One region of the Pseudoalteromonas sp. 19-MNA-CIBAN-0066 genome, then DNA from elsewhere that is predicted to be linked to it. Evidence: predicted binding sites of a transcription regulator. Region 1 holds the regulator's gene; the other holds the start of a gene.
The links. Region 1 encodes FliA, which starts transcription of late flagellar genes. Its sites were predicted from a motif close to CTAAAGNTNNNNNNNNNNNNGCCGATA; they were not measured.
Positions count from the first base shown of each region.

Region 2: a site for FliA is predicted at 1,869-1,895, ahead of pomA (flagellar motor protein PomA). Genes of this name have one in related genera too.

Region 1 covers NZ_JBEONZ010000001.1:253,029-260,424, forward strand. The annotation lists gene flhA (flagellar biosynthesis protein FlhA) at 62-2,173, shown strand; gene flhF (flagellar biosynthesis GTPase FlhF) at 2,194-3,684, shown strand; gene AAEZ18_RS01190 (MinD/ParA family ATP-binding protein) at 3,677-4,537, shown strand; gene AAEZ18_RS01195 (RNA polymerase sigma factor FliA) at 4,564-5,274, shown strand; gene cheY (chemotaxis response regulator CheY) at 5,315-5,698, shown strand; gene AAEZ18_RS01205 (protein phosphatase CheZ) at 5,714-6,475, shown strand; gene AAEZ18_RS01210 (chemotaxis protein CheA) at 6,491-7,396, shown strand, end outside.
Region 2 covers NZ_JBEONZ010000020.1:21,517-28,912, forward strand. The annotation lists gene AAEZ18_RS12145 (flagellar motor protein MotB) at 126-1,046, opposite strand; gene pomA (flagellar motor protein PomA) at 1,049-1,816, opposite strand; gene AAEZ18_RS12155 (exodeoxyribonuclease VII small subunit) at 2,085-2,327, shown strand; gene ispA ((2E,6E)-farnesyl diphosphate synthase) at 2,330-3,217, shown strand; gene dxs (1-deoxy-D-xylulose-5-phosphate synthase) at 3,330-5,192, shown strand; gene AAEZ18_RS12170 (diguanylate cyclase domain-containing protein) at 5,263-7,396, opposite strand, start outside.

The DNA.
Region 1 (7,396 bases):
TATAACTTGGAATAGTTATTGCAATTTCAAAGTAGTGTCAATTTTTTGAAATTGTAGGGTTATGGGATTTAAAGCGGTATTACAACAACTTAACAAAGATAAAAAAGAGTATGCCAAAGGCGTAGGTACACCATTAATGGTACTAGCTGCGCTGGGTATGGTCATTTTACCTCTTCCTCCGTTCCTGCTTGATATATTATTTTCTTTTAATATTGCCCTTGCTTTGGTGGTGTTACTGGTAACTGTATACACCATGAAACCACTTGAGTTTGGTATGTTTCCGGCTGTGTTACTAATCGCCACTATTATGCGTTTGGCACTTAACGTTGCCAGCACCCGAGTAGTATTACTTGAGGGCCACAATGGTGGTGATGCTGCCGGTAAAGTAATTGAAGCCTTTGGCTCTGTGGTTATTGGTGGTAACTATGCAGTAGGTTTAGTGGTGTTTTTAATCTTGATCATCATAAACTTTGTGGTAATTACTAAAGGTGCTGGGCGTATTTCTGAAGTGTCGGCGCGTTTTACCCTAGACGCTATGCCGGGTAAACAAATGGCAATTGATGCTGACATGAATGCGGGTTTTATTAGCGCTGAGCAAGCCCGAGAGCGCCGCGAAGAAGTAACCCGCGAAGCCGACTTTTATGGTTCTATGGATGGTGCCAGTAAATTTGTAAAAGGCGATGCTATTGCCGGTATTGTTATATTAATTATTAATATTGTTGGTGGCTTATTTGTTGGCATGATCCAACACGATTTAAGCTTTGGCAATGCCATGGAAATTTATACCTTGCTCACCATAGGTGATGGCTTGGTTGCGCAACTCCCTTCATTATTACTCTCTATTGGTACTGCTATTGTTGTAACGCGTCAAAATGAGTCGCACAACATGGGCGATCAATTTAAGAAACAACTCGGTAACGAAAAGTCGTTATTTATTGCTTCAGGCATTTTAATTATTATGGGCTTAGTACCTGGTATGCCGCACGTAGCGTTTTTAAGCTTGGGCGCACTATTAGGTTATTTAGCTTACTACACTCAACAAAATAAATTAAAAGCGGCAGCAGCACTTGCTGAGGAAACCGCTAATGGCAGCGCAGTAGGTACAGGCATTGCCAATAAGCAAGAACAAAAAGAGTTAGGCTGGGACGATGTGCAGCAAGTTGATGTAATTGGTTTAGAGGTAGGTTACCGACTTATTCCATTGGTTGATCAATCCCAAGGTGGTGAATTGCTAAACCGTATTAAAGGCGTGCGTAAAAAGCTCTCTCAAGAATTAGGCTTTTTAGTGCCCCCGGTACATATACGCGACAACTTAGAGCTAGACCCAAATGCATACCGAATTACCTTAATGGGCGTATCAAGTGGCGAAGGCGAACTAAAACACGGCGACGAATTGGCAATTAATCCGGGGCAAGTATTTGGTCCTATAAAAGGGATTGAAACTAAAGATCCGGCTTTTGGTTTGGATGCGGTGTGGATCAAGCCTGATCAAAAAGATGAAGCGCAATCGCTTGGTTATACCGTGGTTGATTCGGCGACTGTGGTTGCCACTCATATTAGCCAATTACTCACCAATAATGCGGCGTTATTATTAGGCCACGAAGAAGTACAAAATCTATTAGATATGCTAGCAAAAAGTCACCCAAGGTTAGTAGAAGGCTTGGTGCCTGATGTATTGCCATTAACTACCATAGTTAAAGTTTTACAAAATTTATTAAACGAAGGTGTAGCTATTCGCGATATGCGCTCAATAGTACAAACCCTTGTAGAGTATGGCCCGCGTAGCCAAGATCCAGATGTTTTAACCGCTGCGGTACGTATTTCACTGCGTCGATTAATAGTTCAAGATGCAGTGGGCATGTCTTCAGAAATCCCTGTCATAACCTTGGCGCCTGAGTTGGAACAGATGTTGCATCAGTCATTACAAAATGCAGGCGACGAAGGTGCCGGAATAGAGCCAGGACTTGCAGAGCGACTTCAAGTGTCATTAAACGAAGCGCATCAAAATCAAGAAATGGCCGGTGAACCTTCAATACTGTTAACGTCAGGAATGTTACGCACTGTGTTATCTCGTTTTGTTAAGTACACCATTCCAGGATTGCGAGTGATGTCTTATCAAGAGATACCAGACGAAAGGCAGATCAAGATTGTTAGCTCAGTAGGCCAACAATAAGATTTTAAAGGGGTTGAACCATGAAGATTAAACGTTTTTTTGCTAAAGATATGCGCACAGCACTTAAAGAAGTTAAAGATGAGCTAGGTGTTGATGCGGTTATTATGTCTAATAAAAAACTCGCAAACGGCGTAGAAATTGTCGCAGCGGTTGATTATGACAAAGCAGCCCCTAAAGCCGCCGCGCCACAACAAAGTGCGCCGCTGCAGCAGCGTACGGCACATTCTGCCCACTCGCAAAGCATGCATAACTTTGTAAAACCAGAGCCACAGCGTGCTAGACCTGAGCCACAAGCAAAGGTAGCCGACAGCTTACAAGCACTATTAGAGCGCCAGTCGCCGCGTCCACGTTCAGCAGAATTGGCTTCAATGTTTTCGCAATCAGGTATAGATACCTCAGAACATTATCAAGAGCCGGTCGCTAAACAACGCCCTACAAATATGTTTGCGCGTGAAGAAGCCGCGCAAGCACGCCCACAAACGCAAGCTGACAGCTTAGGTTTTGATGACCTAGACCGTGATTTTGATGAATTAGACACGCCAGTTGCGCAAACACACACGACTAAAAATACCGAAAGTGAAGCAATGAGCACAATGCGTGAAGAAATGAACGCAATTCGCCAGTTATTAGAGCACCAAGTGTCGGGTTTAATGCAGCAAGATATGGCGCGCCGTGACCCAACGCGCGCATGCATGATTGACCGCTTAGTAGGCATGGGAATCGATAAAGAAGTTGCTGAGCAAATGGCTTGTTTTGTACCTGAAGATGTTCCGCGTCAGCAGGGCTGGAAAGCGCTGTTAACTATGGTTGAAGATCAGATGCAAACCACGAATAACGAAATTTTGCGCCAAGGTGGTGTTTACGCATTAGTTGGCCCAACCGGTGTGGGTAAAACCACTACAGTGGCTAAGCTCGCGGCATTAGGTGCACAAAAATATGGTGCTGATAAAGTAGCGCTAATTACTACCGATACTTACAGAATTGGTGCTTACGAGCAGCTTGCAACATATGGCCGTATTATAGGCTGTGGGGTTAAACAAGTTAAAGATGCGAACGAACTGGCCGAAGTGTTATATCATTTACGTAACAAGCGCTTAGTACTTATAGACACTGCAGGTATGAGCCAACGTGATTTACGTTTAACTGAGCAGTTAAATACCTTAATGCGTAATCAGCGTGTGGATATTCGTAATTACTTAGTATTAAGTGCCACTGCGCAAATAAATGTGTTACAAGAAACCGTAAGACACTTTAAAAAAGTACAGTTAAGCGGTTGTATTTTCACTAAACTCGACGAATCATTAAGTTTAGGCGAGATAATTAGTATTGCGATTCAAAATCGCCTGCCAATAGGGTATCTTACTAATGGTCAACGAGTACCTGAAGATATTCGAGTTGCAAATGCAGAAAAACTAGTGAAAAAAGCTGAGCAATTATATTTAAAGAGAACAAAAGTACAACATTCACGACACCAATCAGTGGCGTCGAGCACAGTAGAGATGTATGATTAACACAGTATTAGATCAAGCAAGCGGCCTGCGTAAAATGAGCAAAAATAATAATAACGGCGTTAAGGTTATCGCCGTCACTGGCGGTAAAGGTGGCGTTGGAAAAACAAATGTATCGTTAAATACTGCGATCGCTTTAGGTCAGCAAGGCAATAGAGTGTTAGTGCTTGATGCCGATTTGGGTTTAGCCAATTGTGATGTAATGCTTGGACTACGTGTTGAGCGTAATTTATCGCATGTGTTATCTGGCGAATGTGAGCTTGATGAAATACTAGTAGAAGGCCCCGCTGGGATCAAAATAGTACCAGCGACGTCGGGTTCACAAAGTATGGTTGAGTTGTCGCCTGCAGAACATGCTGGGCTTATTCGTGCTTTTAGCGAACTCAATACTGATTTTGATATATTAGTTGTTGATACCGCTGCCGGTATATCGGATATGGTGCTGAGTTTTTCTCGCGCTGCACAAGATGTTTTGGTTGTGGTATGTGACGAGCCAACTTCAATAACCGATGCCTATGCACTGATCAAAGTATTAAGCCGCGAACATGGCGTGTATAAATTTAAAATTGTTGCCAACATGGTGCGTTCATTACGCGAAGGGCAAGAGTTATTTGCAAAGCTATCAAAGGTTACAGACCGATTTTTAGATATATCAATGGAGCTGGTTGCAACCGTTCCTTATGATGAAAATATGCGCAAAGCAACACGTCGTCAAAAAGTAATTGTTGAACTGTTTCCTAGTTCTCCAGCTGCACTTGCCTTTAAAACATTAGCAACAAGAATAACAAAGTGGCCAATACCGAACCAGCCTTCGGGGCATTTAGAATTTTTCATTGAGAAACTCGTTAACGGCTAACTATGACTACATTGGTGAATAGAGCTATGGGATATGAATCAACACAAAATTTAAATATGATTGTTGAAAAGCATGCTTCATTAGTAAAAAAAGTAGCATGTCATTTAATTGCTCGTTTACCCCCTAGTGTACAACTCGATGATTTAATTCAATCAGGAATGATAGGATTAATAGAGGCGTCAAAAAACTTTGATGCCACTAAAGGCGCTAGTTTTGAAACCTTTGCGGGTATTCGTATTCGGGGCGCTATGCTTGATGAAATGCGCCGTGGAGACTGGGCTCCTCGCTCAGTACATCGTAAAAGCCGCCAGGTTATAGAAGCTATTTCAGCATTAGAAAGCAGCCTGAATCGTGAACCTACAGACAGTGAAGTTGCCCAAAAGCTTGAAATTACACTAGAGCAATATCATCATATTTTAACCGATGTTAATTCCAGTAAAATCTTGGGAATAGAAGATTTAGGTATTGATGAGGATGTTATAACACCTGTTGGGCACGATTTAGCACTAGACAAACCCTTTAATAATGTTAAAAATGAAAGGTTTAATGAATCTTTATTAAGTGCAATTAAATCCCTACCAGAGCGAGATGCAATGGTGCTTTCGTTGTACTATAACGATGAAATGAATTTAAAAGAAATTGGACAGATACTCGATGTAAGTGAGTCGCGTGTAAGTCAGATACATGGTCAGGCGATGATTAAGCTAAAAGCAAAAATCAATGACTGGATAAATTAGAAGTAAGTAAATACAGGTTTAGGCCTCACTGGAGGATGTTTTGGATAAAAACATAAAAATTCTTGTTGTTGATGACTTTTCAACGATGAGACGTATTATTAAAAACCTATTGCGTGATTTAGGGTTTACCAATGTTTTAGAAGCAGATGATGGCTCAACTGCTTTACCTATGTTGCAAAATCAATCATTTGACTTTGTAGTAACAGATTGGAATATGCCGGGCATGCAAGGTATTGACTTGTTAAGAGCAATACGCGCAGATGACAAATTAAAGCATCTTCCGGTTTTAATGGTTACTGCAGAAGCTAAGAAAGAGCAAATTATTGCAGCAGCCCAAGCAGGTGTTAATGGTTATATTGTTAAGCCATTTACTGCGGGTACATTAAAAACTAAATTAGAAAAAGTGTTCGAACGCTTAGGTTAATAAGGGGAGAGGCTTATGTCAGCACCTGCTGCGCCTCAGATTACTTTAGAGCAAGCACGTCAGCTGGTCACTTTTTTAGAAAACGGTGAGCAACATAAAGCTGATCAGTTAATTTTAGAAACTGCCTCTCAAGAACAATCATATTTGTTTGCAGAAGTAGGTAAATTAACGCGCCAGTTGCACGAGTCTTTAAAGGGTTTTGAGCTTGACACCCGCATAACAGATTTAACCACTGATGCCATTCCGGACGCTAAAAAGCGACTTAACTATGTCATAGAAATGACAGAAAACGCCGCCAACAAAACCATGGATGCGGTTGAAGCGAGCCTGCCTTTAGCCCAGCAATTAGCTGATGATATTTCGCATATCAAGCCAACCTGGGATCGGTTAATGAGCCGCGATCTTGAACTTGGTGAATTTAAAACATTGTGTCATAGCATTGATAAATTTATGAACAGCTCGCATCTTAAAACCGATGAGTTGCAAGTATTAATGACTAATGTGTTAATGGCTCAAGATTATCAGGATTTAACCGGACAAGTAATTCGCCGTGTTATTGAGCTGGTACGCGAAGTTGAAGAAAGTTTAATTCATCTGTTAACTGCGTTTGCAGCACAAGATGAAAACGATAACCAAGAGCAACAAAAAACAGAAAACTCGATTGCCGCACAAGCATTAGCAGGCCCAGAAGGCCCTATTATTGATAAAGAATCGCGTGATGATGTTGTATCTGATCAAGACGAAGTTGATGATCTTTTATCAAGTTTGGGCTTCTAATAGGAGAGTAACTGCATGAGCTTTGAAGTCGATGAAGATATATTACAAGATTTTTTAGTTGAAGCTGGAGAAATCCTTGAGCTTTTATCTGAACAATTAGTTGAACTGGAAAATAACCCAGAAGATACTGAATTATTGAACGCTATTTTTAGAGGCTTTCACACTGTTAAAGGTGGCGCGGGCTTTTTAGCGATGTCAGAGCTGGTAGATGCCTGCCATGGCGCAGAAAACGTGTTTGACTTACTGCGCCAAAAAGTGCGAACAGTTAACTCTGAGCTAATGGATGTTATACTTCAAGCACTTGATACTATTAACGAAATGTTTGCTACGATAAAAAATCGTGAGCAACCAGAGCCTGCCGATCCCCAGTTACTCGAAATATTACATAAATTAGGTTTACCCCCCACAGAAGAAGAGCTTGGTGGTGACACTATTGCGCCAGTAATAACGCAAGATGCTAATTTAGATGATGACCCTTTTGCATTTGATGAGTTGTTTGATGCACCCAGTGCAGCAACAAACGCTACAGCAAACGATGCGCATATTGATGAAATTAGCGAAGATGAATTCGAAAACTTACTTGATGAACTTCATGGCAAAAGTAAAGGCCCTGCAATAAAAGAGTCATTAAGTAATAGCAGCGACTTAAGTGGCGATATTACCGACGATGAATTTGATAGCTTATTAGATGAGCTTCACGGGGTGGGAAGTTTTGGTGCGGTAAATAAAACCCCAAAACCTCAAGCAGCTCAAAGTCCGGCTGCTAGCACTAACGATGATGAAATAAGTGACGATGAGTTTGAAGCTTTACTAGATGAGCTACATGGCAAGGGAGCGGCGCCAAAATCTAAAGAAAGCGCGGCAACACCTGCACCTGTAAATAAAGTTACGGCTCCTAAAGCAGCTGTAGTTAAAGCCTCA
Region 2 (7,396 bases), on a different contig from region 1:
AACTATTTAAGAGTTCTGAGGTATTTGGCTGAGGTGGTGACTTTTAGTCAATTTTGACTAAAAGTCACCTGAAATCAATTACACTTAGTTTGCTTAAACCAAGTGTGTTTTTAATAAAATGACTGCTACCTTACATCGATAGGATCAGACTCTTTGGCCTTTCCTTGTAAAATAGATATTTCAACGCGACGATTACGACGGCGATCTTCATTGCTGTCATTTGGCACTAACGGCCGGGTTTCAGCACGCCCTACTACCATCATTCTATTTTTATCAAATCCAACTACTTTTTGCAGCTCACTGGCTACTGCAACTGCACGCTTAGATGAAAGATCCCAGTTATTAATATATAACTCGTTTGAAACCTGAAAATCGTCAGTATGCCCAGACACGGTAATTTCTCCAGGCACATCTTTTAATAGCACGCCAATTTCTTGAATAATGGGTTTAAACTTAGGTTGTAAAAATGCACTACCCGAAGGGAAAGAGCCATTTTCACGAATACGAATAATTATTTGCTGCCCTAATGATTCAAGCTCTATGGCACCATCAATTATTTGTTTTTCTAATTGCTGAGCGATTTTTTTAACTAAGTCGTTTGTTTGCTGTTGATCGGCCGCTGAAATTGCTTGCTCCGATGCTTGCTCTTTGGAAGTACTACGCGACTCGCCACCACGTTTATCGCCCCGCTGCTCTTGCCTTCCGCCTGCTGAGCTTTCATCACCTGCCTGAAACTCTAACATTTGCTGGGTCATTTCTACCGTTTGCTGTTGAATTGTTTCAATTGGGGTAGGCTCTGGCTTGCCCGGAGTAAACTCCATAGCAATAACTGATGTGCCTTTGGGAATATCTTTAACTTCTATTTTATTTTGTACACCAAATGCAAATTTCATCGAACCGGCAATTTGTTTAAATTTAAGTACATCCATTTCAGAAAACGCAAGCAAGAGCACAAAAAAGCACATTAATAGCGACATTAAATCTGCGAATGTCCCCATCCACGCAGGTAAACCTGGGGGTGGGCACTTGCACTCTTGATCAGACATAGTTAATCCTCAGTGTTTACTTTACGTTTTGATTCAGCTAGATAGTTTTTCAAAATACCTTCTATTACTTTTGGATTTTGACCATCTTGAATACCTAAAACCGCATCTAAAATTAAACGTTGATTCATTGCCTCTTCGTCTTTACGCAGCTCCAATTTTGTTTGAATAGGAATAGCGACTACGTTAGCTAAAAATGCGCCGTATAATGTGGTTAACAATGCCACCGCCATAGCCGGACCAATTGCTTTAGGATCATCCATATTAGATAACATCGCAACTAAGCCTATTAAGGTGCCTATCATTCCCATTGCTGGGGCTATATCACCCAAAGATTTAAATAAAGTAGCACCCGACTCATGCCGTGCTGTAGTTAATGAAATATCTTTTTGCAGTGTGGCCCGCACTACGTCTGCGTCGTGGCCATCTACTAGCATGTCAACGCCTTTGCGCATAAATGGATTCGGTATTTCTGCCTCTTCAAGTGCTAAAAACCCGCCTTTACGTGCTGAATCTGCAAGTTCAACTGCTTTTTCGATTAACTCTTCTGGCGACTCAAGCTTAAACATAAACGCTTTGGTAACCACCTTACCTATGCCAAAAAACTGTGACATAGTAAAGTTTGATAAAACGATAAATAATGAACCGCCAAATACGATTACAACAGAGGGCGTGTTGTAAAACATAGCCATTTCACCGCTACTACTCATAAACATGGACATGACAATTAAGCCAATTGCGCCAAGGATCCCAATAATGGTTGCTAAATCCACATTCCCTCCAAAGGTTTTTGCTTTTATATGCAAACGTTTGTTATTAATTGTTTATCGGCAAGATACTGAATTGCTTAAGCCATTTTTTATAGATAAACATAAAAAGCTGGATTAAGCACTATTCTAGATCAACTTGTGTTATCTATCTAATTATCAATTTTTTAAAACATAAAACGTTTATTAACGAAAAAACCATTTCATCCTTTGACCTAGTTTAGCATTCCCCCTAAAATTGACTTCTAAATTTATTATGTAAGTTGAAATAAAGATGGCGACTAAAAAACCTGAAAACTTAAGTTTCGAGCAAGCACTAGAAGAATTAACAACAATCGTTAGTGAAATGGAACAAGGTGATTTATCGCTTGAGCAGTCATTAAAACAGTTTGAGCGTGGCATTGCTTTAGCAGGCGCATCGTCTAGTAAGTTGCAACAAGCTGAGCAAAAGGTGGCTATTTTAATGGGCAAAGATGAGAAGTCTGTATTAACCGACTTTGATAATGATATGGAATAGCCGTGACTATTAAAGAACTTATTACACATGCTCAAACTGATGTAGCCAATACTCTTAACCTTTATTTTGACCAATCGCTTAATACTGACGAGACCATAAAAGCCGCCACCCATTATAGTTTAATGAATGGCGGCAAAAGATTGCGTCCTTTTTTGGTTTACGCAACGGGTAAAATGCTCGGCGCAGATAAACAAGATTTAGACGTACTTGCTGCAGCTATAGAATGTATTCATAGCTACTCGTTAGTTCACGATGACTTACCAGCTATGGATGATGATGAATTACGTCGCGGACGCCCAACCTGTCATATCGTGTACGGCGAAGCACACGCAATTTTAGCCGGTGATGCACTGCAAGCTTTAGCATTTGAGTTAATCGCCAAGCATAATTTTAACTGTAGTGCTCAAGCTCAAGTTAAAATGATTGCTGAACTGGCACATGCCTCTGGGTTACAAGGTATGGTGGCAGGCCAAGGGCTTGATATTGCAGCTACTGATAAAGTAATAACCGTGGCTGAACTTGAGCGTATTCATAAGTTAAAAACCGGTGCGCTAATAAGCTGTGCAATTACACTGGGGGCTTTGTGCTCGAACAATGTTAGTCAAAACACGTTAGAAAATTTAGCCACTTTTGGCTATGCCATAGGGCTTGCATTTCAAGTACATGACGATATTTTAGACGTAGAAGGCGATACCGTTACTTTAGGTAAGCCTCAAGGGTCAGATATCGCTGCGAATAAAGCGACATATCCCGCTTTATTAGGTATGCTAGGCGCTAAAGAAAAAGCGCAAAACTTAATACAACAAGCCCATGCAGCGTTAGCAAATATAGACGCCGATACCAGTGCTTTAGCGTCACTAGCTAACTATTTAATTGAACGTGACCACTAAACACGGCTTAAACGTATTGCAACTTAGCACTAAAATTATTACTGAACATCAAATAACTCAAACAACGCGTTTGCACAGTTAGTTGATGTTAGCGAAGGACATATATAAAACCATGACACTTGATAGCAGCAAGTATCCATTACTTAATTTGGTTAACGAACCAGCCCACTTGCGAGACTTAGCACAAGATAAGCTTCCTGCATTTAGCCATGAGTTGCGTGACTACTTACTCAACTCGGTATCGCAAAGTAGCGGGCATTTAGCGTCTGGTTTAGGTACCGTAGAGCTCACTGTGGCACTACATTATGTGTATAACACCCCAGATGATCGCCTTGTATGGGATGTAGGCCACCAAGCTTACCCACACAAAATACTCACCGGGCGTCGCGATTTAATGCACACCATTCGTAAAAAAGATGGCTTGCACCCTTTCCCATTTCGCGAAGAAAGCCAATACGATACGTTTAGTGTGGGCCATTCTAGTACCTCTATTTCAGCTGCGCTGGGCATGTCTATTGCTGCGCAAAAAGAAGGTAAAGGACGCAAAACGGTTGCCGTTATAGGCGATGGTGCTATTACAGCAGGCATGGCTTTTGAAGCCATGAACCACTTAGGTGATGTAAAATCAGATATGTTGATCATTTTAAATGACAACGAAATGTCGATTTCTGAAAACGTTGGCGCGTTAACAAATCACTTTGCCCGTATTTTATCGGGTAGCTTTTATACTAACATTCGCGAAGGTAGTAAAAAACTACTCTCGGGTGTGCCACCAGTTAAGCAACTTGCCAGTAAAATGGAAGAGCATATTAAAGGGATGATGATCCCTGGTACCTTCTTTGAAGAATTAGGCCTAAATTATATTGGCCCAATTGATGGCCATGATGTAAACATGTTAGTAGATACGCTGCGTAATATGCGTAACTTAAAAGGCCCGCAATTACTGCATATAAAAACCCAAAAAGGCAAAGGGTATAAACCCGCTGAAGCCGACCCTATTGGCTATCACGGCGTACCTAAGTTTGATCCTAATACATCAAGTTTACCTAAATCAAAACCCGGTGCGGCTACATTTTCTAATGTATTTGGCGACTGGTTATGCGACATAGCAAAGCAAGACAGCAAGCTTATGGCGATAACACCGGCTATGCGCGAAGGCTCTGGCATGGTGCGTTTTTCAAAAGAGCATCCTGATCAGTATTTTGATGTTGCGATTGCCGAGCAGCACGCTGTAACCCTAGCCGCTGGTTTTGCTTGTGAAGGCTTAAAACCCGTTGTCGCAATTTACTCAAGCTTTTTACAACGTGCGTACGATCAGCTAATTCACGATGTAGCGCTGCAAAACTTACCTGTGTTATTCGCTATTGACCGTGCTGGTATTGTTGGCGCAGACGGCGAAACACATCAAGGTGCGTACGATTTAAGCTTTATGCGCTGCATTCCAAATATGGTCATTATGGCGCCAAGCGATACAAATGAGTGTCGCCACATGTTATATACTGGTTATCAAGCAAATTGCCCTGTTGCTGTGCGTTATCCGCGTGGTAGTGCTGGTACGGCAGAAATTGCAACTAATATGCAATTACTTGAAATTGGTAAAGCCGATGTTGTTAAGCAAGGTGCTAAAGTGGCTATATTGTCATTTGGTACATTACTTGAAAACGCGCAACTAGCAGCTGATGAACTCAATGCGACTTTAGTTAATATGCGCTTTATTAAACCGCTTGATACTGCGTTACTCGATGAGTTAATAAACAGCCACAATGTAATAGTAACGCTTGAAGACAATGCAATTTCTGGCGGTGCTGGCTCTGCGGTTAATGAGTATTTAGCAACGCAAAAAGCACAGGTTAGCATTCTTAACTTAGGTATCCCTGATGAATTTATTAAGCACGGTACACAAGACGAAATGCACGACGAAATGGGCTTAGGCGAGCAAGGAATATTAACTGCTATAAAAGCGTTTATTAATTAACCTCCTACTCATTTAAAGCATATTAAAAAAGGAGCCTAGGCTCCTTTTTTAATATCTAAATATTAGTTACTTATCGCATCCATACTTTAATATCAGCTAAACCATTGGCTTGTAGCAAGCCTATTTGCTGTTCAACATTAGGGTTTTGCTCAAACTCAAACGCATCTAACTGCTCATCAAAGGTAATATTAGCGACCCCATCGCCACCGCGTTTTTTAACTTGATGCAGTGCAATATCAGCTAAATTAATCGAGGTTTCCCAGCTAATAACTTGGCCACCTAATAATGGTAGCGGATAAAACGACCAACCAATTGAGGCTGAAATATGAGTGCTTTTACCGTTTGGCAATTGAAATGCATGTTCGGAAATTCCTTGGCAAAGATCCGACACATAGCTGTCAATTAAGTTACATTTAAAGTCACGTAATAAAAGTAAAAACTCATCGCCGCTCCAACGTGCCACATAATCTGAGCCCTGAGTACGCGAATTAAGTAATACCGCCATTTGCTGCAAACAACTATCTCCGGCAATTGGCCCATACGCATCGTTAATACGGCTAAAGTTGTCTAAGTTTATAATTAATAATACTAGCGACTTGCCCTGCGCTTGCAGTGATTGTGAGTTACGCTGAAAATGTTCAATATCTTTAGGTAGTTGGTCGAACAAAAAGCGGCGACTACGTAACCCTGTAAGCTCATCTGAATGGCTCACTAGCTTAAGCTGTGAGTTAACTTTATTAAGCTTATCGTTTGCTTGGCGAAGCTCTAAGGTACGATCAGTGATCAACCCTTCTAACACTTCTTGTTTACGGCGCTCTTGCGCTCTAAATACCCAAAACACTAAATAAAACAATAAAACAAAACCACTGGTGATCAGTAATCTAAAGTAAATTGTTTCGTCAAAACGCTCAGGTACTACAAAAGCGTAATCAACAGATTGGGCTATGTTCCAATCCTCGCCTTGGCGTTTTGTTTCTAACTGAAACAAAAAAGAACCGGCTGGAAGGTTGGTATAAATAGCTTCGCGGCGAGTATTCGCGTATCGCCAGTCAGTATCTAAACCATTTAATTTATACCTAAACTCAATACTATTTGGCGCGTAATAATCTATGGCTGTGTATTTTAAAGTAACATCGCGCTCGTCTATTTTTAATCGCGGTTTATTACCTAATGCAGCAGTGGTTAAACTACGTAATGGTGTAGTTAATGTTTCTATTTTAGGTTTTAAACCACGTAAACCAAACAACTCAACGCTTTTAGGTATTTCAACTACACCTTGTAAACTGGGATACCAAATAGAATTGTTCATATCAACAACCGCGTCATGCCCTAAGCCATTACAACATTGGCTGGCTTTACCATCGAGTTGGCGGTCGAACGAGGAAATAACTTCTTCAACTTTTAAGCTTTGGATCTGCGTTTTAAATTGATCTACCGGCATCCGATAAACACCTTTCATGGTGCTTACCCATATTCTTTTTAATTTTTCATCGTACTTTAAGCTAAAAATAGAACCATAAGGTAAGCCATTTGCCGCATCTAACTGCTGCCATTGTCCTTGTCCACTACGATAGAACAAGCCATCGTTTAACGAACCAACTAATATCCCAACTCCATCTATATGCAAAATACTGGTTACATAAGCACTTTCTAAGGTAGTTTGGTCACCTATTTTTTCTATTCCTCGGTCTGTAAAGTAATACGCACCTTTACTAGTACCAATAATGCCAAAATTTGGGGCATCTAATACAAAAGTAATAAACTTACTGCCTAAAAATGCATTATAAGCAAAGGGTCTTAAACCACTATAATTGAGTCTATACAATCCTCGGCCGGTACCAATCCAAAATCCGCCTCGGGTAGCTGAGCTAATCGCAAATACCGGGTTGTCGTTTAATACGCGCCCAGGAAAGCTGTAAAGAGTGTCGTCTTCATAAAAGAATAACCCACGCCCAGTAGCAATATAAAGCCGATCGCCATCAAACTGTAAATCATGCACCGAGGCATGCCCATACTTGCTACTGTTTATTATATTAATAAAGTTTTTATTGGTATCAAAGTAACCAACACCGCTTTTGTTAGCAATCCACAGTTTGTCATCGGGTGATTTACTAATCGCCATTACCGTTTCAGTCATTTTAGAAATTGCCGAGTGACGTTCAATACGGCCTTCGTGAGCAAGCCATAAACCTTCACTAAAACTG